DNA from 3 places in the Leuconostoc carnosum genome. Region 1 is predicted to be linked to each of the others. Evidence: a T-box and tRNA genes for the amino acid it is inferred to sense, from the RefSeq annotation. Region 1 holds a T-box; the other regions hold tRNA genes.
What was found. A T-box is a leader RNA that pairs with one kind of tRNA and senses whether it is charged. The one in region 1 lies ahead of thrS (threonine--tRNA ligase), so its partner is inferred to be a tRNA-Thr.
Positions count from the first base shown of each region.

Region 2: it encodes a tRNA-Thr, which carries the amino acid that the T-box ahead of thrS (threonine--tRNA ligase) is inferred to sense. The anticodon was not compared.
Region 3: it encodes a tRNA-Thr, which carries the amino acid that the T-box ahead of thrS (threonine--tRNA ligase) is inferred to sense. The anticodon was not compared.

Region 1 covers NZ_CP042374.1:1,527,417-1,535,699, forward strand. The annotation lists gene serC (3-phosphoserine/phosphohydroxythreonine transaminase) at 1-47, shown strand, start outside; gene FGL89_RS07620 (3-phosphoglycerate dehydrogenase family protein) at 50-1,228, shown strand; gene FGL89_RS07625 (phosphatidylglycerophosphatase A family protein) at 1,245-1,730, shown strand; gene FGL89_RS07630 (YebC/PmpR family DNA-binding transcriptional regulator) at 1,819-2,544, shown strand; gene FGL89_RS07635 (flavodoxin) at 2,604-3,053, opposite strand; gene larD (D/L-lactic acid transporter LarD) at 3,309-4,028, shown strand; gene FGL89_RS08790 (hypothetical protein) at 4,106-4,228, shown strand; T-box leader at 4,266-4,473, shown strand; gene thrS (threonine--tRNA ligase) at 4,577-6,541, shown strand; gene FGL89_RS07650 (amino acid permease) at 6,627-8,000, shown strand; gene FGL89_RS07655 (DUF1361 domain-containing protein) at 8,090-8,283, shown strand, end outside.
Region 2 covers NZ_CP042374.1:644,397-652,679, reverse strand. The annotation lists gene lysS (lysine--tRNA ligase) at 1-986, shown strand, start outside; tRNA gene FGL89_RS03110 (tRNA-Asn) at 1,055-1,127, shown strand; tRNA gene FGL89_RS03105 (tRNA-Asn) at 1,234-1,306, shown strand; tRNA gene FGL89_RS03100 (tRNA-Thr) at 1,338-1,410, shown strand; gene FGL89_RS03095 (APC family permease) at 1,645-2,967, shown strand; gene FGL89_RS03090 (DUF2130 domain-containing protein) at 3,157-4,542, shown strand; gene FGL89_RS03085 (DNA/RNA helicase domain-containing protein) at 4,603-6,540, shown strand; gene FGL89_RS03080 (winged helix-turn-helix transcriptional regulator) at 6,715-7,017, opposite strand; gene FGL89_RS03075 (ABC transporter ATP-binding protein) at 7,099-7,854, shown strand; gene FGL89_RS03070 (ABC transporter permease) at 7,856-8,283, shown strand, end outside.
Region 3 covers NZ_CP042374.1:1,136,331-1,144,613, reverse strand. The annotation lists gene FGL89_RS05735 (AAA family ATPase) at 1-1,008, opposite strand, end outside; gene FGL89_RS05730 (hypothetical protein) at 1,064-1,288, opposite strand; gene rlmD (23S rRNA (uracil(1939)-C(5))-methyltransferase RlmD) at 1,592-3,082, shown strand; gene FGL89_RS05720 (DUF1129 domain-containing protein) at 3,123-3,971, opposite strand; gene FGL89_RS05715 (PadR family transcriptional regulator) at 3,949-4,305, opposite strand; tRNA gene FGL89_RS05710 (tRNA-Thr) at 4,437-4,509, opposite strand; tRNA gene FGL89_RS05705 (tRNA-Leu) at 4,575-4,656, opposite strand; gene FGL89_RS05700 (AI-2E family transporter) at 4,814-5,920, opposite strand; gene mutY (A/G-specific adenine glycosylase) at 5,920-6,942, opposite strand; gene FGL89_RS08640 (hypothetical protein) at 7,066-7,209, shown strand; gene FGL89_RS05690 (DHA2 family efflux MFS transporter permease subunit) at 7,349-8,283, shown strand, end outside.

The DNA.
Region 1 (8,283 bases):
AAGCAGTGGATGCACTGATTTCATTTTTACAGAAAGTAGAAAAATAAGTATGACAAATATTAAAACATATAACGCCATTAGCCAAAAAGGTTTGGCTTACTTAAATGCACATCATTATGATATTAATGGTCAAGAGGAGCCAAAGGGTATCCTCTTGCGTTCACAGAATTTGCACAATGAGGTTATTCCTAGTAGTGTTCGTGCAGTTGTTCGTGCAGGTGCAGGGTTTAACAATATCCCTGTTGACACCTTGTCAAAGCGCGGTGTTGCTGTTTTTAATACACCTGGTGGAAATGCTAATGCTGTAAAAGAATTAACTATTGCAGCTTTAATATTAGCTGCTCGTCCCGTTGTCGGGGCGATTGGGTTTGCAAACGAAACTCGTGGTGGTGATGTATCATTACGTACTGAGGTAAATAAAGGTGGTTACCGTGGTACGGAATTAGCCGGGAAAACTTTGGGCGTTATTGGTTTGGGAAATGTGGGATCAAAAGTAGCTAACACAGCGTTAGCATTAGACATGGATGTCATTGGTTATGATCCAGGACTTAATGCTAATACCGCTTGGCGCATTGATCGCCATATCAAGCATGCCAAAACTGTTGAAGAGGTTTTACGACAATCTGATTATGTTACTGTTCATATCCCACTTACTGATAAGAATAAATATTTTATTGGTGGGGAAAGTATTAAATTGATGAAACCAGATGCAGCTTTATTAAACTTTTCACGTGGTGGGATAGTGGATGATTTGGCAGCGAAATCAGCGTTAGATCAAGATCAATTGCGTGTTTATATTACAGATTTTGCTGATGAAGCATTATTTGATCATCCAAAAGTTATTATTACACCACATATTGGTGGTTCCACTGTTGAGGCAGAAGATATGAGTGCCTTAATGGCCGCTCGCCAACTTGATAATTATTTAACTACTGGTAATATTGTTAATTCAGTTAATTATCCGGATATAGATGAACCATTTACTACAAAATACCGTGTGGGCATTATTCATGATAATGTACCAAATATGATTGGACAAATATCGACATTTTTTGGTGACAAGAATATTAACATTGAACAGTTGAGTAATCGTGCTGTTGGTGATTATGCTTACACATTGGTAGCTATCAATGATTTTACAATTGATCAACAAGAATATGTGAAAGTTGCATTAGATAGTATTCCGCATGTCATCTTAACGCGTCGCTATGTGAATGATAATTTTTAAAAGGGAGATATAATTCATGAAAGAATTACAAGAAGCAGCCATTAATAAATTAGCACAACGTGGTGTCAGCTTAGGAGATATTACAGATGGCACACGCACCTTTTTAACTGGAAAATATAAAGATGCCATTGAAGAAGAGGTATTAACTCAAAGTATCACTCGTGTTTTGCATAAAGATGAGGTTGCTGATATTATTTTAACGGCACTTTATTTAGATGAACAAGCAGAGAGCATGCCGGATAGCCAACCGCTGAAGGCGCGTTTGCAACGTGATGCTAATGGACACAACGTTGATGAAATTCTAGCAATCGCTATTACACAGCAATTTTCAGCCGCTGCAACAGTACATTATGGGTTGCTTGATGACTTGAAACCAGGGTTAATTGGCATAATTAATGATAAAACTGATAGTATCAATGTTTACTTAGATGATATATTAGCTGCCTTGATTGCAAGTTCAGCGATGACTTATTTAGAGTTACTGGGTGGAAATAAGTATTAATCTTTATTTATAAAGCTTGCAAAGCTAGTCACAAGGGTATTTTTTTGATAAAATAGGATGATATTGATAAATTCAAGGAGATGTTATAATGTCAGGACACAGTAAGTGGCATAACATCCAGGGCCGTAAAAATGCCCAAGATGCTAAGCGTGGTAAAATTTTTCAAAAATTGGCACATGATTTATACGTTGCTGCAAAAGCAGGCGGTGCTGATCCGGATTTGAACGCTTCATTGCGTTTAGTTGTGGATAAAGCTAAAGCGGCAAACATGCCAAAAGATAACATTCAGCGTGCGCTAGATAAGGCTTCCGGCGCTGGTGGACAAAAGTTTGAAGAAGTAACTTATGAAGGTTATGGTACTGCAGGTGTAGCTGTTTTGGTTGAAACGTCAACGGATAATATCAATCGTACTGTTTCAAGTATTCGTAATTCTTTTAAACATTATGGCGGTGCTTTAGGAACATCTGGTTCAGTGGCTTTTCAATTTGATCGAAAAGGGTATTTAGCAATTGATCGGGAAGCCTTTCCAGATTTGGATGAAGACACGGTACTAGAAGCTGCTTTGGAAGCTGGTGCTGAAGATGTTCAAACGCAAGATGAAGTATTTGAAATTTATACAGAATCGGGAGATTTCCAAACTGTAGAGGCTTCATTAACTGAAGCAGGTTACATTTTTGAAGATGCCGAAGTAACAATGATTGCTCAAAATCCAATGGTGATTTCTGATGAGGATCGTGAAAAGTTAGATAAGCTTGTTGACGAACTAGAAGAAAATGAGGATGTCTTGGCAGTTTATACAACAGCTGATGAATAAATGTGGTAAGTATAAAAGAAGTATTTTGAAGGAAACCTTCAAAATACTTCTTTTTATTCTCATTGATTCTTTGCGACTTGAATTAACTTTTGCGTAAAGGCTTGTAGGACAATTGTATCTTTTTCGTCCGGATGCAAATTAATTTTAACACCTTCAGCACCTTTGATCGCATTCGTTTGTGCGAGTTGTGTTTCAAATTTTGGTACAGCTAAACAAAAATCTGATAGGTAATAAGTATCTCCCGAACCGGCTACACCATATACCACACCGCTTAGGTCAGCCTCAGCAAGGTCTTCGAAGAAATCTAATCCTTCATCTGGTAATGAGCCTTGATCATATGTGTAAGGAACGATAATGGCAATATCTGTACTTTCGAGTTCGTCAACTTCTGTTTGTGATATTTCAGTTTTTGTCACACTGACTTCAGCGCTTTCTAGTGCTTCGACAATGACATCAGCGACTTCTTCATTATTTCCGGTGATTGTTGCATAAACAACTTGAGCATTCATATTAATTAGTTGTGATTGATACGATTTTAAATAAATGTATCAATCACTTTCCCTCCGACGTTTTTCTTTAATTATAACTAACTACCAAAATATTGTATAGATTACTTTTCAGGTATTTCTTTTTGAATGTGACAGTTTCAAGACAAATCAGCAAAATGCTTTACAGTAGTGAGTTGAAGCCTTAATATAAGGAATGGTAAATCACATAAAAAAACTGCGACTTTTTTTAATTTGCAACCGCTTAGGAGATTACAAATGTTACACCAGTTGTTGGCTGAGTTCATGGGAACTGCTTTAATGATTATTTTTGGTGTTGGCGTACATGCCGACGAAGTACTGAACCGTACGAAATACCATGGTTCAGGACATATTTTTTCAATTACTACTTGGGGTTTCGGTATTTCAATTGTCTTACTTATCTTTGGTGAGGTGTTCATTAATCCAGCAATGGCATTGGCGCAACTCATTTTAGGTAATATTAGTTTGCTGTATTTTTTAATTGTGAGTCTGGTTGAAGTACTCGGCGCAGTTATTGGCTCATTGATTGTCTATGTGATGTATGCGGATCAATTTAAATTATCTGAAAAAGACATTGATCCAATTATTGTCAGAAATATTTTTTCAACGGCACCAGCTATCCGAAATTTACCCCGGAATTTTTTTGTTGAAGCGTTTGCAACTTTTATTTTCTTAACAAGCATCATGGCGATTTCTGAACGTGTAGGGGATGTACCAGGGATGGTGCCTTTAAGTGTTGGTTTCCTAGTCTGGGCTGTTGGGATGGGTCTGGGTGGTACAACCGGTTTTGCTATGAATTTAGCACGTGATTTAGGACCGCGGATTGCCTATACTATTTTGCCATGGAAAAATCGTGCGAATGCAGACTTTCAATATGGTTTATTAATTCCTGGTATTGCGCCCTTTGTAGGTGCCATCTTTGCTGCACTGTTTGCGCAATATTACCTTGGATTATAGTAACTATGTTTGTAGATTTGAAAAGTTATTAATTTTGTTTATAATTAAGAGTATTAAATTTCTGAAGGAAAAGGCAAATGATGATAACACAACAACAATATGATGCTTTAAAAGTAGCATTTGATAATGGTATTCTAGATCACGATGATGTTGCTAAGGACACGTTAGCAACTGTTTTATCTCAAATCAAGACAAAATAAGTATTGCACAATCATAAAAAGCGTGCTAAACTGGGTTTCAAGAACGTTGATAAGGACAACTCGATTGTAGCAAATGTTTAGAGAGCTCATGGTTGGTGAAAATGAGTCATTTGTACTTGACAGACTACCTTTGAGTGATAGGTGAGTAGGTAACGAAAAGTATCCGGGTGACACCGTTAATTGTCATTTGAGTCACACGTTCAGCGTGTTAAACTTGGGTGGTACCACGGTAAAGCGTCCCTTTGTGTCTATATTGGCACAAAGGGATGCTTTTTGTTTTGGTATCTTCTAGTCTATAATATGAACTGTGATTCAAAATTAATTTTAAATTTGAAGAGGATATTACACATGTCAGAAATTAGTCTTACATTTCCAGATGGCGCAGTAAAGCGCTTTGATGAAACAACCACACCTCTTGCAGTTGCAGCGAGTATTTCGAAATCATTGGCGAAAAAGTCGGTTTCTGCTAAATTAAATGGTGAGTATGTTGGTATGAATGATATTATTCCAGCATCAGGGGACTTTCAATTAATTACAACTTCTGATGATGAAGCGGTGTCACTGTTACGTCACTCAGCATCTCATTTATTAGCACAGGCCCTTAAGCGCATACCTAAATTTGCTAACATGCATTTTGGGGTTGGTCCATTTATTGATAATGGTTTTTATTACGATACAGATAATGGCGCAGGGAATCAAGTTTCCGTTGAAGATTTTTCTGAAATTGAAGCCATGATGCATAAAATCGTTGCAGAAGATCTACCGATTGTTTCACGAGAATTGACACGTGACGAAGCTTTGAAAACATTTTCAGAAGATCCATATAAGGTTGAATTAATTTCTGATTTACCTGTGGATGAAAAAATTACTATTGCAGTTCAAGGTGATCATGTTGAATTAGATAAAGGTGGTCTTGTACCATCCACTGGTTGGATTAAGCATTTTAAATTAACATCAGTGGCTGGTGCCTATTGGCGTGGTAAGTCTTCGAACCCAATGATGCAGCGTATTTACGGTATTGCTGAGTGGAAACAAGCTGATGTTGATGCTGAAGTACAACGTCGTGAAGAAGCGAAAGAACGTGACCATCGAACGATTGGTCGTGATTTGGACTTATTCTTTACGAGCCAAGAAGTGGGATCTGGTTTACCCGTTTGGTTGCCTAATGGGGCAACTATTCGTCGTCAAGTAGAACGGTATATTACCGATAAAGAATTGGCCAATGGCTACCAACACGTATATACGCCAGTATTATCAAACTTGAATTTGTACAAAACGTCGGGGCACTGGGATCATTATCGTGAAGATATGTTCCCACCAATGGACATGGGAGATGGTGAATTCTTAGAATTACGACCAATGAACTGTCCATCTCATATCATGGTATTCAAGCATAAGCCACGTTCATATCGTGAGTTACCAATGCGGATTGCTGAACTGGGTATGATGCATCGTTACGAGAAGTCTGGGGCCTTGACTGGTCTGTCACGAGTCCGTGAAATGACATTGAATGATGGGCACACATTCGTTGAACCTGAAAAATTGGAAGAAGAATTCAAATCAATTTTGACAATGATGATGGGTGTTTATCGTGATTTTGACATTACAGATTATCGATTCCGCTTGTCTTATCGTGATCCTAAAAATACAGAAAAATATTTTGATGACGATGATATGTGGGAAAAATCACAGGCTCAGTTAAAGCGTGCGATGGACGATCTTAAGCTTGATTACTTTGAAGCAGAAGGTGAAGCAGCTTTTTATGGTCCTAAACTGGACGTACAAACGAAAACCGCTCTGGGTGGTGAAGAAACAATGTCAACCATTCAGTTGGATTTCTTGTTGCCCGAGCGTTTCAATCTGACTTATATTGGTGCTGATGGTCAAGATAATCATCGCCCTGTTATGTTGCATCGTGGTATTGTTGGCACAATGGAACGTTTCACTGCATACTTGATTGAAATGTACAAGGGTGCTTTTCCAACATGGTTATCACCATTACAAGTTCAGATTATTCCTGTTAACTTGGGTGCACATGGCGATTATGCAACTAGTGTGCAAAAGCACTTACAGGATGCTGGTTTACGTGCAAATGTTGAGACAAAAGATGCCAAAATGGGCTACTTGATTCGTGAAGCTCAAACTAACAAAATACCATATACGTTGGTATTGGGGGATTCTGAAGTCGATAATAATACTGTAACAGTACGTCGTTATGGTCAAGATAAAACTGAAACAATGTCGTATTCAGCATTCCAAAATTTGATTTTAGAAGACGTGTCAAACTATTCACGTCAAATGCCGAACAATTAGTATAAAGCACCTGGCGACTGTTCGTCGGGTGCTTTATACGGTATATCATATACAAGCTGAGTAACGCTGGAGGATTTTTTTACTAATGACAGAAGCAACAGAAAGTACAAAGCAACCACCAAAACGTGGGCTACAAAATAGGCATGTTCAGTTAATTGCAATTGGCGGTACCATTGGTACCGGCTTGTTCATGGGAGCTGGTCATTCGATAAATTTTGCTGGACCCTCAATTTTATTTGTTTACTTAATTATTGGTTTATTTATGTTTGTCATGATGCGAGCAATTGGTGAATTATTATATGCCGACCCATCACAACACACATTTATAACGTTTATAACAAGATATATTGGTAATCGTGCTGGCTTTTTTGCGCGTTGGTCTTACTGGTTGACGATTGTCTTCATGGGTATGGCAGAGTTAACTGCGGTAGCCAAATATATACAATATTGGCTTCCTAACGTTCCGGGATGGCTTATTCAAATTTTGATGTTAATTATATTAACCAGTATAAACTTGGTTGCAGTTGCGTTATATGGTGAAACCGAATTTTGGTTTGCTATGATTAAAATCGTGGCGATTCTTGCTTTAATTATGACTGGTATTATTATGGCGTTAACCGGTTTTAAAACACCAGTAGGCGATGTATCTTTTGGGAATGTTTTTGACCATTTTACTTTATTTCCAAATGGTGTTGGTAATTTCATTAATGCCTTTCAAATGGTCATGTTTGCTTTTGTTGGTATGGAATTTATTGGTATGACAACTGCTGAGACGGATAATCCTCGTGCGGTTTTACCAAAAGCAATTAACCAAATACCATGGCGAATCTTATTTTTCTACTTGGGTGCATTATTTATTATTATGACGATCTATCCTTGGCAAAAAATACCCGCTGATCAAAGCCCATTTGTCATGGTGTTTCAATTAGCAGGTGTTAAATGGGCTGCTGCATTGATTAATTTTGTTGTATTAACTAGTGCAGCTTCAGCTCTGAATTCAGTACTTTTTAGTGCTAGTCGAAATTTTTATGCATTAGCTTTTCAATCGAAAGCAAAATTTTTACAACCGTTTAGAAAGATGTCGAGAACAAAGTTACCCGTTAACGCTGTGCTATTTACTGCACTTATGGTCGGCTTCTCAGCTATTATTTCGGTTATTCCTGCCGTTACTAATGCGTTCAGTTTTGTTACGAGTGCATCAACAGATCTATTTTTGATGATTTATGTTTTGATTTTAATTGCTTATCTCAAATATCGGAAATCTGATAGTTACATGGCTGATGGCTTTTTGGTTATTGCCCCTAAAACGTTAGTTCCTGCTGCAATTGCATTCTTTGTTTTTGTTTTTATTACACTCTTTTTTAATCCTGAATCACGTGTGCCGGCAATTGGAGCAACCATTTGGTTAGTAGTCTTTGGATTAGTTGCCATGCGTCAGCCTAAAACATTGACAAAATAAATAGAAAAACTATTTTACCCGTAATTTAAGATAGCATAATTTTTCTGTGATATGATACATTTAATACTTTGTAAAAAGGAGGGCAATTGATGAACACTAGGTTTTTAAATATTAGTATTGTCCACATTATAATCATCCTATTTTTCTTGTTTGTTCATTTAACACCAACACGATTCACATTTTTAAATTGGAATGTGTTTTTATCACTACTGCCATTTGATTTTGCATTGATAGTATCCTATACAAAATCACGATCAGTTAAGATACTTTTTGCTAGCTTTTG
Region 2 (8,283 bases), 710 kb from region 1:
TAATTGCTAATGAAGATTCATTTAAAAAATTCCAATTGCGTTCAAAAATTATTTCAGCTATTCGTGCCTACATGGATTCACAAGATTTTATGGAAGTTGAAACACCCATTTTGCAAACTGAAGCAGGAGGTGCTGCTGCACGCCCCTTCATTACACACCACAACGCTTTGAACATTGATATGTATATGCGTATTGCTACTGAATTATATTTGAAGCGTCTAGTTGTTGGTGGTTTTGAACGTGTTTATGAAATCGGACGTATTTTCCGTAACGAAGGTATGGATCCAAAGCACAATCCAGAGTTCACAACAATGGAGTCATACGCTGCTTATATGGACTTTACAGACGTGATGAATGAAACTGAGGGCATCTTCAAAGCAGCTGCAGCTGTTGTGTCAGATGACTTGAAAATCACTTATCAAGGAACAGAAATTGACCTTGGTGTAAAGTTTGCACGCAAACACCTCGTTGATTTGATTAAGGAACAGACTGGTGTTGATTTCTGGAAAGAAATGACTGTTGCGGAAGCGCAAAAGTTAGCTGATGACAAACACGTAAAGTACGAGAAGTACTGGGGTGTTGGTCACATCATTAATGCTTTCTTTGAAGAGTTTGTTGAAGATACCTTGATTCAACCTACTTTTGTCTATGGTCACCCAGTCGAAGTTTCACCTTTGGCTAAGAAAAACGCTGATGACCCACGTTTTACTGATCGTTTTGAATTATTTATTTTAGGTGCTGAATATGGTAACGCCTTTACTGAATTAAATGATCCAATTGACCAACGTGCACGATTTGAAGCACAAGTGGCTGAACGTGAAAACGGTAATGATGAAGCCGAAAATATTGATGAAGACTTCATTGAGGCATTGGAATATGGTATGCCGCCTACAGGTGGTTTGGGGATTGGTATTGACCGCTTGATTATGCTCTTGACAGACTCTGATACAATTCGTGATGTTTTGTTGTTCCCGACAATGCGTTAAATTAATAAAAAAGCTTGACATGATGACCAATTATTAGATATAATAATTAAGTTGTGTTAAGCAATTATTCCGACTTAGCTCAGTTGGTAGAGCACCTGACTGTTAATCAGGTTGTCGTCGGTTCGAGCCCGACAGTCGGAGTTTTATGAGAAGCAAATCTTATTAGATTTGCTTTTTTTGTGACTTGAAAAGTGTTGACAAATAAGAATGAAACTGGCATAATTAAATAGTTGTGTTAAGCAATTATTCCGACTTAGCTCAGTTGGTAGAGCACCTGACTGTTAATCAGGTTGTCGTCGGTTCGAGCCCGACAGTCGGAGTTATCAGATAACTCATTATAGTTATCATCTTGCCGATGTAGCTCAGTTGGTAGAGCACGGGTATCGTAAACCTGGGGTCGGAGGTTCGATTCCTCTCGTCGGCACTAAACTAAAAATAATAAAAATGCTAGTCAACAAATAATTGACTAGCATTTTTATTTTGATCAATTATCTTATTTTTTAAATTGCACGGTAAATGTCAGGATAATTGTTAGCAGGAGGACAGTAATTATTAATTCAAGAATGATGCTTTTTAAGAAATTGAAAAATGGTATGTTTGTTGTCTAATAACCTGTTAATATAGAAAGGTATCATTAAATTTAGTTAAAGAGGTAAACATGGGGACGAATCAAAATCTTAATCGCACCATGACGTTAATTCCGGCTATTTCAACTGTTGTGGGAACAGTCATTGGTGCAGGCGTGTTCTATAAAGCCTCAAGTGTCGCTAATGCGACAGGTTCAACGAGCATGTCATTATTTGTGTGGTTAGTGGGTGGCTTGATTAGTTTGGCTGCAGGTTTGACAGGTGCTGAATTGGCTGCGGCATTACCACAAACAGGCGGTATGTTGGTATATATCGAACGCGCCTACGGTAAATTAGCGAGTTATGTATTAGGTTGGGCACAAATTATTATTTATTTCCCGGCTAGTTTAGCAGCTAAAGGCATTATCTTTGGAACGCAGGTAGCTAATCTCTTTCACTGGGGATATGTGGCTATTATTCCTTCCGGAATTGCCGCACTGGTGTCAGTTGCAGCTATTAATATGTTGGGTTCAAAAATCGCTGGTCAATTCCAAGCCATTACGTTATTTTTCAAGCTGATTCCATTGTCATTGATTATTATTTTTGGGCTATTACAGCCAGGTGGTGTTGATGTGAGCATTTTTCCAGTGGTTCCAGGTCATGCGGTTGGTGGTTGGGCTTCGGCTATGGGTGCTGGATTATTGGCAACCATGTATGCCTATGATGGTTGGATTCATGTCGGTAATATTGCTGGTGAAATGAAAAATCCAACCCGCGACCTGCCTCGCGCAATTGCTGGTGGATTACTGGGTATCATGTCAATTTATTTGCTTGTTAATTATGCTTTTTTACATGCTTTACCTTTTAATGCGATTCAAGGGAATGCCAATACTGCGATGGATGCTGCACAACAAATTTTTGGTGGCTTCGGTGGGAAGTTGATTACAATTGGTATCTTAATTTCTATTTATGGCACCTTGAATGGTTATACAATGACTGGTATGCGCCTACCATATGCCATGGCTTTGGAAAATAACTTGCCATTCTCAAACCAGTTAGTGAAGTTGAACCGTTTCCAAGTGCCCTATGTTGCTGGCACTTTCCAACTTGTCTTAGCGATTGGCTTAATGTTTATGGGTGGCTTTGATATGCTGACGGACATGCTAGTTTTCGTTATTTGGTTGTTCTACACTTTGGTTTTTGTCGCGGTCATTAAGCTACGCCACACAGAGCCTGATCTTAAACGACCTTACCGTGTACCTCTGTATCCGATCGTGCCTATTATTGCGATTTTAGGTGGTTTATTCATTATTGTGATGACACTTATGACAGAATGGCAATTAGCATTGACTGGTGTCGCTGCGACACTTGCAGGATTACCATTGTACTTCATCATGCAAAAACGTCAAAAATAAATGACCAAAAAACGACTGTTTTGTGATCAGTCGTTTTTTATTTCTATATAATTATCTAATACTTTTATTCACACAAAACGATACAGATACTTTATGCCATTGATATCATAAAATTTAATTGGTTAAAACAAACTTTGTTATAATAAGAATAATTATGTACTTTTAAAAAAGATGGGGGATTGACTAAGCATGTCAAAAATTAAATTCCATATTGCATCACAGACAGAACTTGTCTTGGATCAAACAGCCCAATTAGGGGATGTTGTTGATTTAACTGATGAACAGAACATCGACACCAGCGTGATTAATGGAAAAATAGCTGAGATTCTCGATGAAAAGTTAGCACAAGCTAAGGAAGATTGGGAATCACAGCAAGATAAACAAACCAAGGCAGAATTAGCGAACCAATTACAGCAGCAAAAACAGCAGTTTCAAGAAAATATTAATGATAAAGCCACACGGATTGTTGAATTAGAAACACAGCTTAAAAGCATTGCCCAACAAAATGAAGTTGAGCTTAAATCACAATTGGTCCAAAAAGACTTAGATTTACAAGCTACCATTACTCAAAAAGAATCGGAAATTGTGGCACTTGAAACCAAGATTGCATCAATTAAACAACAGAACCAATCTGAGTTGGAAACGCAGTTATTGAAAAAAGATGCTGCAACACAAGGTGAATTAGCGGAACGTGATCAGAAATTGTCAGAGCTAACGTCTCAATTGCAATTAAAAGATCAAGAAAAGCAGTTACAGCTCGCTAATATCCAAAGTCAATATGAAGCCCAATTAAAAACAGCAAACGAACAGGTAGAATTTTATAAGGATTTTAAGGCACGCCAATCAACTAAAGAAATTGGTGAAAGTTTGGAACAATATGCCATGACTGAATTCAATAAAATCCGTCCATATGCCTTTCCTAATGCCTATTTTGAAAAAGATAATACATTATCAGAAACGAACTCAAAGGGCGACTTTATTTTCCGTGATTATCAAGAAGATATGGAATTTATCAGTATTATGTTTGATATGAAGAATGAGGCTGACACGACAGCAGCAAAACATAAGAATACCGACTTTTTCAAAGAATTAGATAAAGACCGCCGTGAGAAAAAGACTGAGTACGCGGTCCTTGTTTCAATGCTTGAAGCTGATAGCGACTTATATAATACAGGCATTGTCCAAGTTAATGACTATGAAAAAATGTATGTTATTCGTCCGCAATTCTTCATTCAATTTATCGGCGTGTTGCGTAACGCTGCACTGAATACTGTTGAATATAAGCAAGAATTGGAACAAGTTCGCGAGCAAAATATTGATATCACACATTTTGAAAGTGATCTAACCAATTTTAAGAACGCTTTTGGTAAAAACTACCAGAGCGCATCAAAGAATTTCAAAAATGCTATTGACGAGATTGATAAATCGATTGCACGCATGGAAGCTGTTAAACGGTCATTAACAACGTATGAGAATCAATTACGTTTAGCTAATAATAAGTTGGATGATGTGAGTGTTAAGAAGCTAACACGTGGCAATCCGACGATGAAGGCGAAGTTTGAGGGTGTAGGGTAATAACATAAAAAGCAACATAATGTTGCTTTTTACGTTATTGTGTTTTGAGATAATTAAGCTATGAAAATATATGAATTAATTAAAGAGAAACGTGAAAATAAAGGACTTACTCAAGAAAATGTCGCGCAAGTTTTGAACGTTACTAGGCAAGCCGTTCAAAATTGGGAAAAAAATAAGCGGGCAATACCCAATGAGTTATTAGCTGAATATTTTAATTTGTTGGAATTAAATGCTCATGAAATTCTCTCAGTATTTGATTTTTTAGAAAGTAATAATTTAATAATGACTGCCATTGACTACTCTAGCGATGGTATCATTAAATTTGAAAAAAACGAGAGAAATACTATTTTGTCCAATTATCCAACACTTTATTTAGGAGTTGGACAAAAGTTGAATCAATACTCGGGACAGACTAAGCAATTAGTCTATGTCGGTGAAGCAAGTTCTATTGTACGTAGAACAATGGAGCATCTAAGATCATCTGATGATAAGTTAAATGCTATTAAAAGTGATTCTGATGGGGAAAAAGAAAAACTTTACATCATTGGACATACAAAATTTAATAAATCTGCAACACTTGAACTTGAGCAAATGTTTATGAATTACTTGTTGGGTGATAAAAAGTTTGAAAAAATATACAATGGTCGTAATAATGGACTATCGATTGACTTCTATGGTCGCGAAGCCTATAGAACAGGAATATTTCCTGAAATATGGGAACGTTTATATAAACAAAAGGTTGTTTCAAGTATTCGTGATATACGTAATTCAGCACTGTTTGCTAATAGTCCATTTAAGTCTTTAAGTCGACAACAGGAGCAAGCAAAAAACGAAATAGGACTTGTCATTGCAGAAACACTTGTGAATGGCGCAAATAATAAAGTTATCAAGATTCAAGGATTAGCCGGTTCAGGTAAAACGGTTCTAATGTCTCAACTTTTTTATGATATTTGGCGTAATCCATACCCGGTTTTAAATGATGATTTGAAGACACAACATACATCAAAAACGGTTTTATTAGTACGTCATGAACAGCAACGGCGAACCTATGAGCAAATTGCAAAAAAGCTCAATATGGGTAGTGATGTTGTTATGGACGTACCAAGATTTATTAATGAAGGGAAAATGGTTGATGTTCTCCTTGTAGATGAAGCCCATCTCTTGTGGAGTGGTAACTATGGTCGAGTTAATAAAAATCAGTGGAAACCCGACTTGATCGCTTTGCATGAGTTAGCTAGAACATTAGTCGTAGTCTATGATCCAAAACAAGTTATATCAGCGCGAAGTAAGGTAGAGAATAATGTGGATTTGTTTAACTTACTTAATGGACTGGATACCAAAACAGTCTACTTAGATGATCAGTGGCGTATACAAGCTAATCAAGAAACACAAAAATGGATTAAAGACTTAGCACATTTTGAAAAAAATTCACTAGTTACTATTCCTGATGATGAAGCATATGACATTAAATTTTTTGATGAGGCTAAAGCATTTAAAGAAGCAATTAAAATTAAAAACCAAGACGATGGCTTAAGTAGAATAGTAGCAACATATGATTGGCAGTACTCGCAAAAATCAAGACCGAAAGATGGAAAATATTGGACGGTAAACTTTGGTACTGAAGTAATGCCATGGAACTTAGAATTATCTGAAGTGCAAGAGGCTCAGAAAAAGCAAATACCTTGGCAAGAAATTAATGAAAGTATTGGTGAAGTTGGGAGTGATTTCACTGTGCAAGGAATTGATTTAAACTATGTTGGTGTGATTTTGGGACCCTCCATTATATGGAACGAAAAATCAAATTCTCTAGACATTAATGCAGATTTTTCATATGATCATCTTAAAATTCGAAAAGAAAATGGAAACTATAATACAATTGAAAACAAGGCATTTTTAAAAAACGTAGTCAATATTCTATTAACACGAGGTGTTCATGGTACTTATATATATGCTGTAAATAACGAACTACGTCAAAAATTACAGTCTTTGAATAAATAAAGACCAAGAATTCATAAAAGAATTATTTTTAAGTTTATAATCACAGTATTATTGATATCAATGTGGTTATTCGGTCAATTACCACTATTACATCTTTTGAAATTATTTTAATTATAAAAAGCCAAACGAGTTTGGCTTTTTTATGTGCTTATATTGACTCAAAACAGCAATTCATCACTCATGATAATCACCATACCAAGCCTTAATTTCAGGTACGAGCTGTAATAGTTTTAATCCTTTATCTGTAAAATGATAGGCAATTTGTGGCGGAATAGTGGGTAAATGTTCCCGTGTAATAATGCCGTTTGATTCAAGTGCCTTTATCCTTGTAGCAAGGATTCTAGGATTAATAGTAGGGATATGGTTTTTCATCATGCCGTAATGATTATAACCGTTATGGATTGCTTCTAGAATTTCAATGGTAAATTTTCCTTTAACGACATCAATTGTGTCTTGAACTGGACAGGTAGTTGGCATAGTATACTTTTTTTCCCTTATTGTGAATAATATCACTTCTGTTTATTATAGTTAATATATCATAAGAAGGGGCATAAACCAATGACAGAGAAAAGTATTATTCAAGTTAAAAACTTATCTAAGCGATATGACAACAATAACCAAATTTTAGAGGGGATTGATTTAGAAATTTTTGAATCGACTTTCACCGTGATTATGGGACCTTCAGGTGCGGGCAAGTCAACGCTATTACAAAACATATCAACTATGGATCAGCCGACAAGTGGGCAAGTGGTTTTTGAAGCACAAGATTTAACCAAACTTTCTGATAAAGCTTTATCAAGATTTAGACGCAAAGAAATTGGTTTTATTTTTCAATCATTTAACCTGATTGAACATTTGAGCGTGTTAGAAAATGTGTGTCTGCCAGGATTCCTATTGAAATCAAAATCTAAAAAGCAAGTGATACAACGTGCCAAAGATTTGCTTACTGGATTGGGATTAGGAGACCATGCTAATCAAGCAATTAATCATTTATCGGGTGGACAAAAGCAACGTGTGGCGATTGCTAGAAGTCTGATTAATCAACCGAAAATTCTTTTTGCAGATGAACCAACAGGGGCCTTGGACTCAACTTCTGGTATAGAAGTACTAGATAATCTCACTTTAAATAATCAAAACGGGCAAACAATTGTCATGGTCACGCATGATCTAAAGGCAGCACTTCGTGCTGATAGAATTTTATTCATAAAAGATGGGCAGATTTATGGTGACCGTATTTTTACACCTTATGACGCTAGCCAACTCAAAGCTAGGCGATCAGAAGTTGAAGCTTGGCTACTAGAGATGGGGTGGTAAAATGCAAAAAATTGTCAAGTCATTAATTTTAGGACAAAAAGCCTTTATGGTGACAATTGCTATTCTAACCCTTTTATCAAGTTTAACGATGATTACAGTCTTAACAGCTTATCAAGCAAATGTTTCGCAGTATCAAACAGCATACCGCACTCATAAGTTACCTGATATCCTTGTCAAACAAGATACGCAACAAGATGTGGCAGCTGATTTAAAAGGTCTTAAGAATGTAAAAAATGTTTCATCTGTACCTAATATTATCACGCAAGTTGAAGGCAAAGATAAGCAAAATATTGCTTTACTGCTCTCAGATGATACCACGCGTGTCAATGTACAGGCACCGTCAGACCATGAGGTTATACTTGCGTCATACCTAGAATCAACTGGTAATTTTAAACGTGGTGATACGATTCATATTGGGAATAAAAACTT
Region 3 (8,283 bases), 390 kb from region 1:
CACTGGATTCTTAGCTGACAAATGTGCAGCCGTCATATCAAGTAAATCGATTGCCTTATCAGGCAATGAGCGTTGTGGAATATATTGCACGGCATAATCAACGGCTGCCTTTAAAACATCTTCCGGTAATTCTACATGATGATGCTTCTCATATAGTTTTGAAATACCCTTCAAAATTTCCAGTGTATCTTTTGGTGAAGGTGCATTAACTGTTACTTCATTGAAACGACGTGCCAAAGCTGCATTCTTCATGATAGTGTTACGATACTCATCTTGCGTTGTGGCACCAATTAATGAAATCTCACCACGGCTCAATGCTGGCTTAATAATATCAGCTAAACCTTTGCCACCATCTTCACCACCGGTTGATCCAGCACCTAATATTTGATGAATTTCATCGAAGAACAGGATAACATTTCCTGCAGCTTTAACCTCTTTCATCAAATTTTGAATATTTTCTTCAAAAGCGCCACGGAATTGTGTGCCTGCTTCCAAACTAGAAATATCAATACTATAAATTTCCTTGTCTTTAATTGATGCGGGCACATCACCATTAACAATTGCTTGTGCTAAACCTTCAACAACTGCTGTCTTACCAACCCCGGCATCACCCACAAGTACTGGGTTATTTTTAGTACGACGTCCTAATATTTCAGCAGTTTCTTGAATTTCTTTATTACGGCCAATGACTGGATCAAGTAACCCGTCACGTGCTTCTTTGGTCAAATTACGACCTAGCTTTGCCAGCATCCCCTCTTGCTTAGTTTGTCCAGGTTGCTGTACTGCTTCTTGTTGCTGCCCATTACCAACAGCTGGATTACCTTGTCCTTGTGGTAACTGTCCTGTTTGACGGTACTTCACGAATTCTTCCGGGGTTACTTCACGACCGTTAATTAAGTAACGACGTTTCTCCGAATTCATACCATTCATATTTCCCATCATATTATTAAAAATATTATTCATATCTGATCCAAATGGATCATTGAACAAATCATTATTGTTAGCCATAGTCTAAAATCTCCTTTTTATTAATGTACTTGTAGGAATACAAGCACTTATGCTATCATTCATCAAAATAAAGTTTCTCAAGGTCTCTGAGTACTTCCCACATTGCTTTATGTTGTGCCTTTGCTAAGGCATCAAGATCACGCATATTTAAACTTGTTGCATCTGATTGTGTTTTGTTAAACGATTTATGAATCGTCGTATACCCATACCCAGAATCCTTCGCCACGCGATAAATAGTTAACGAATTATCATCCAAATATGCCTTAATATCAAATCTCATTCCAAATCACTGTCCTTGTTAGTTTGACCTCGCACACGATTATGTGCGTAATCTTTTATAAAGTTGCTGCTTCTAATCATTAGCCACATCTCCTTTACTGAAAAAGGTTACGAACTTAACTGTCCGCTATTCTTTCCCTTTCTCTATACTTAAATTATAACACATATGTGTTATAACACAATAGTGGAATAACTTTAATTTCAGTATGTTATTGAACCAAGTTTCTCATAGTTAGCACGTTGAACATGTTATGATGGTAAAGTAACTATAGAGAATTTGGCATTGCAATGCAGAAAGTTAAACATGACAGAAGAAAAAAAGCGACCTTATCAAAAAGGTCACAATAACTCCCCTAAGAAACCTTATTATGGCAAAAAATTCGACCCCCGTAAATCAGGTGCACGACGACCAGATACGAACACTAATGGCGTCAGCGTTCGTATCGGTCAAAACTTCCCTCTAACTATCAAGCGTCTTGGTATTAATGGTGAAGGTATTGGTTATTTCAAACGTAAAATTGTCTTTGTCCCTGGTGCTTTACCTGACGAAGTTGCTGTTGTTAAAGTAACTGAGGTCGAGCCAAAATATATTGCGGCTAAAGTACTGAAAATTCGTGAAAAATCACCAAATCGTGTTAAACCACTTGATGAATTTGCTGATGAAGTTGGTGGTTTTGAACTCGAGCACATGACTTATCCAGCACAATTGGCATTCAAAAAAGATGTCATCATGCAAGCATTAGAAAAATTTCAACCAAGAGGTTGGTCTGACTATGATTTACGCGACACGATTGGTATGGCAGATCCCTACCAATATCGTAATAAAGCACAGTTCCCTGTTCGTAAAATTGGTGACAAAATTAGTGTTGGTATGTATAAGCGTAGTACACATGACCTAGTTGATCTGCCTGTGGTGCACACTCAAGACCAAACAACTATGATAGTGATGCGTACAATACGTGAACTACTCGATAAATTGTCCGTATCCATTTATAATGAAGATAAAAACCGCGGCACTGTCAAAACAATCGTTGTGCGTGTATCGCATACCACTGGTGAGGCACAAGTCACTTTTGTCACGAATACAGATGCATTCCCAGGGGATACAGCACTCATTGAAGCCATCAACAAAGCACTACCTCAAGTAACCGGTATTTTCCAAAACTTTAATCCTGGGCGTACTAGCTTAGTTTGGGGTGAAGAAACTATTAAACTCTGGGGGCAAGATTATATTGAGGAAACAGTACTTGGCAAGACCTTCCAGCTCTCACCTCGTGCCTTCATGCAATTAAACTATACGCAAATGTCTGTGGTATATAAAGAAGCCCTTGAGGCCCTTGATTTGACACATGCTGACAAATTAGTCGATGCGTACGCCGGTGTTGGTACTATTGGATTAAGTTTAGCGGACAAGGTTGATGAAGTCCGTGGTATGGAAATTATCCCAGAAGCAGTTGATGATGCGAATATTAATGCAAAAATTAATCACGTTAACAATGCAAAATATGAAGTAGGCACAGCTGAAGAACTTTTCCCAAAGTGGCAATCCGAAGGTTGGGTAGCTGATGCACTTGTCGTTGATCCACCCCGAACTGGGCTAGATACTGCCCTACGTCGCGAGATTTTACGTACACAACCCGAAAAATTTGTTTATATTTCGTGTAATGCTTCAACACTTGCACGTGATCTAGTTGATTTAACTAAAGCGTATAAAGTCGATTATATTCAAAGCATTGATATGTTCCCACAAACTGCCCGTTGGGAAGGCGTTGTGAAATTAACACGCCGCGCATAATAAAAAAGGCAGCAATCGCTTGATACGATTGCTGCCTTTTTTATTTGCTTTCATCAAGTTTTTTTATTTTTTTAAGTACAAGAATATTCCACAGCCAGAATATCACGAGTAAAACAATGATAATGCCAACAACGATATACCGTCCATTTTGTGTATCCATCAAGAAATGGCCTATTTTTGGTAAACGTGTCATAATACCTAATACACCAGCACCACATAAGTATATGACAAACGGCAAACTGAAGGTCTTATCTTTTTGACGTATAAAGAAAAATGCACCAATTATTAAGCCAAGTATAATCACAACAATACCAGACCAACCATCAAGTTGAAAACGAACTGGCGTTTTTACAAGACTTCCAATTAAAAGCACAGGTACTATACCAATACTTACGGCTATGAAAGTAGCCAAAAATTTCAAAATTTTGTTTTGTATCATGATATTCACATTATAAATTGTTCGACCAATGTATTTAAATAAAATTAATACGATACTAAATAGATACAAGCCAGATAACCCTAGGGCACCAATATCAACAGGTTTGCCAGCCGTCATCAAAGCTGGTAAAAAGCTGACACCCATATAGCCCATCACAACATATAAGCCTGTCTTAATGACTTCCCAGGGACTGCGTGGCATTTCAGCCAGTAATTCATCAGCAATCACCTTTGGATTTTTTCCAAAATACGTTTCTGCTGCGATGCCATCATTTTGTGCTTCTAAAATATCTTGTAATATCATTAATAAATGTGTTTCTATTTTATTTTCATCTCGCGCAAAGCCCTCTATTCTAAGATATAATAATAAATTTTCATAAAATATTTTATTCTCTCCGTTCAATTTTTTTCGTAATTCATTATTCATTTCAATCATTTCTTTTGTTTTCATCTATTGTTCCCTCATCTATTAGTTGATTCACTGCACTCTCTAAAAATTGCCACTCTTTAATAAATTGCTGCTTGACTACGATGCCATCTGACGTAATAAAATAATACTTTCGATCTGGTCCTTCTGCAGATGGTTGCATTTTCCCTTCAACCAAACCACGCTTTTCCATCATAGTCAGTAACGGATAAATCGTTCCTTTAGGAATATCGTCTAAACCATATCGATTAATCTGTTTGCTAATACCATAACCATAATCTGGTTTTTTAAACAAAATCATGAGCATCACACCTTGTAAAATGCCCTTGAGCATCTGACTCGAAATATTTGGTTTCATATCTTACCCTTCCACTAGTCTATTTAACATACTAGTATTGTAAATGATCCCCACTAGTTTGTAAAGCCGATTAGTGAAAAATGTATGCAACAAAAAAGCAGTGATATATTAATATCACTGCTTTTTTATGATGCCGACTAGCGGATTCGAACCGTTGACCCCCTCATTACTAGTGAGATGCTCTACCAACTGAGCTAAGTCGGCAACGGCAAGTACTCAAGTATGCTCGTGTCATACTAGATACCCCAGAGAATGTCAACACTCTCTTATACGGGTGACAGGAATCGAACCTGCACGCCTTGCGGCACTGGAACCTAAATCCAGCGCGTCTGCCAATTCCGCCACACCCGCAATTTAGTTGTTTTAACAACTCTATTAGTGTACTGTATATTTGCCCGCACGTCAATACCTAATTTAACGGTCACGTATCAATGGATTAGCGAAATAAAATATGTCATATTAAAATGAGTCAAAACCCATAGGTTTCAACTCATCCGTTTGTTGTTTTTCAAGTATTTTTTTTGGTCAATGAAAATAGTTCAATACTAAATTCAAGAATTGTACGTAAAACAGCATAAACCGGTACAATCAATATCATGCCAATAATACCCCATAAATTCCCAGCTACCATTAATAAAATCATAATAGTTAGGGGATGAATGGCTAACGATTTACCAATCACATTAGGATAAACTAAGTTACCATCTAATTGTTGTACAATAGTCATCACAATCAGAACAAAAACAACTTGTTTCCATGATTGTGTACTTGCCACAAATAATGACGGAATCACACCAATCCATGGACCAATGTAGGGGACAATGTTTGTAACACCAGCAATAACAGCCAATAACCAAGCATATGGTTGCCCAATAATTAAATAGCCAATAGCCATCGCGAGACCTATAAACAACATTTCAATAGCTTGTCCAGAAATATATTTTTCAATCGTACTGTCCATTTTTGCTGCTAGTTCATTGATATGCTCTGATTGACGTTGTGGAAACATTTTTTTGATAGCAGGCAGAAGTCGATCACTATCACTTAACATATAAAAGAGAACGACCGGAATTGTGACCAAGTTAATGGTAAATGTTGTGACCATCGAGATAACATTACCCAATGTTCCCGCTGTAACAGTTAGGAATGATGATGCATATTGACCTACAGTATTTTTTACTTGATCAGCATCAATTGATAAATTCAAATTCTCAAACCACTGACTATTTAACGTTTTTGTCACAAAACGCTGCACATCTTGAGCAAAAGATGGGAATGCATTAATAAAATTCGACATTTCACGTAATAATGTTGGTATCAGTAAAATCAAGGCCCCGGCAATAACGATTAAGAATAACAAAAATGTCAGAATAACTGCCAATTGGTGTGGTAGCTTTTTACCGAAAATTTTTATCTTTTCAATACGCGATAATATTGGTTTTAACACATAGTATAAAAAACCAGCAACAATTAATGGCATAAACACCGTAGAAATAAATACTGACAGTGGATGCATCAAAAAATCAAATCGTGACACAATAAAAATCAATAAAGCAACTGCTAAAGATTCAATTGTCCAAAAAAACAAGTTCTTATATTTTGCATTTAGAAACATTAGTCGCATTCCTCCAAAGCTTTGAGTAATTTGTGTTGTAAAGTTGGCAAGGATAATTGTTGCCATTCGTTTTGAGTCAAATATTTTTGGTTCTCTAGTGGTGTTATTTGATGTTTCACTAACCATATCTCCCAACGGCGATGGGTAAAGACATGTACAACCGGTTTAATGTTGAGTTGTTCGCCCTTAATGTCCTCAATACTATTAATTTGCGTTAACGGGAACGTCCAAAAATCAGCTAATAACCCCGTTTCAGGCCGTTTTTCAAATAAAAGTTGATTATCTTTTCGAGAAACTGTCGCTACAAATAATTGTTTAACAGGCTTTGGTTTCTTAGTTTTAACAGGATATAATAGCTCGACACCATCGCGGTAAGCTGCATTAAAAGCCTGAACTGGTGAATGCTCACTATCTGGATTTTTAGCAGTCATGTAACTTGAGCCCAGATCCATAATTGCTTGATTAAAATCACCAGGTCTTTGCGGATCGACAATGGGTAAAATAGCATCATAAAAAATTTTACGGGTTTTAGCTTGTGCAATGTCATCATCAATTTTCAATAAGCGACTAAAAACACGAAAAGCATTACCATCAACAGCTGGCACCACTTCATTAAAACTAATTGAAGCAATTGCAGCAGCTGTATACGGCCCAACACCTGCTAACTCCTGCAAATCATCAGAACTCTCAGGCCAATTGCCATATAAGTCATCAGCTACAAATTTTGCTGCTTTTTGTAAATTACGCGCGCGTGAATAATACCCCAACCCTTCCCACAATTTTAAAACTTGTGTCTCAGGTGCATGAGCTAAATCCTGTACCGTAGGAAAAGCAATCATAAATCGTTCATAATAAGGTAGAACAGTATCTACTTGTGTCTGCTGCAACATAATCTCTGAAACCAGCACACGATAAGGTTCATGATTCAGGCGCCAAGGTAAATTGGCACGTCCATTTTCATCATACCAAGTTAATAACTGACGGCGAAACTCTTCAATTGTATTTTCAGACCATAATTCCATATCTATATTGTACCTTAACTCTTGGCTTTTTTAGCATACTTATCAGCATTAATATTGATTTTTTAATAATAATGACGTATAATAATATCTTGTATGTAAAACATTTAAAAAGGAGTACCCATCATGGCATTAAAGAAGCCTCTTAATTCATTTGCCCGTGCCCGCAAGGTCGGACACAACTCAGCCAAGAAACAACGTCAAACTGCTATTGCAAAGTTGCAACAATGGGCAAAGGGTAAGTCAGAAGAATTACCTTCAACAAAGTAATTAAGCGTAAAACCAGTATTTTTACTGGTTTTTTGTTTGCTTTTTTATACTAAAATATGGCAAAATGTTATTAAAGCACTAAATCGACTTAATATTATATTTAAGTACAATCCTTATCTAAAGAAAGGAAGTATCTAACTTGAATATATCTCAAAAACAAAAATCTATTTTGATTATTTTAGTCATTGGTACGTTTCTAGGTTTTTTAAACCAAACACTAATGAATGTGGCCTTGCCTAATATCATGAGCGAATTCCATATTGGTACTGATCTTGGTCAATGGATGACAAATGGTTATATGTTAGTGAATGGTGTCATGGTGCCACTCACTGCTTTCTTGATCCAACGACTGACTACACGTCGTTTGTATCTCACTGCCGTTGCCCTGTTTGCCGCAGGTACCTTAATTGCCGGATTTGCACCCAACTTTCCCATACTGATTACTGGTCGTATGATTCAAGCCTTAGGAGCTGGCGTTTTTGGTCCACTAATGAACGTGGTAGTCATGAATTTATTTGAACCAGACAAACGTGGTGGTGCGATGGGTAGTATTGGACTGGCACTCAACTTTGCGCCGGCACTAGGTCCGACATTATCGGGACTTATTGTTACTAACCTATCATGGCGTTATCTTTTCCTCCTTGTTGCACCATTAATTATTGCTAATTTCATTCTGGCCTATTTTTTGTTACAAAATATCGGTGAACAAAAAATACTCAAATTCGACTTTCTAGGTGTTGTGCTCTCCAGTATTGGACTCGGCTCACTATTGTATGGCTTTTCTAGTGCAGGTGCAAGTGACTGGTCAGAGTTTACGGTATGGGGATTTGTCCTTATTGGCTTAGTGGTCACTGGATTATTTATTTGGCGACAATTAACTGTTAAGACACCATTACTGAATATGGCTGTCCTAAAATATCGTGATTTTATTATTGCAACTTTAATTAACGTTGTCTTGATGATTGCAATGTATGGCGGTGCCATGATGCTACCCCTTTACATGCAAAGAGTTCGTGAAACCTCTGCTTTTGTCTCTGGATTAGTCCTATTTCCAGGTGCCTTAGTCACGGCTTT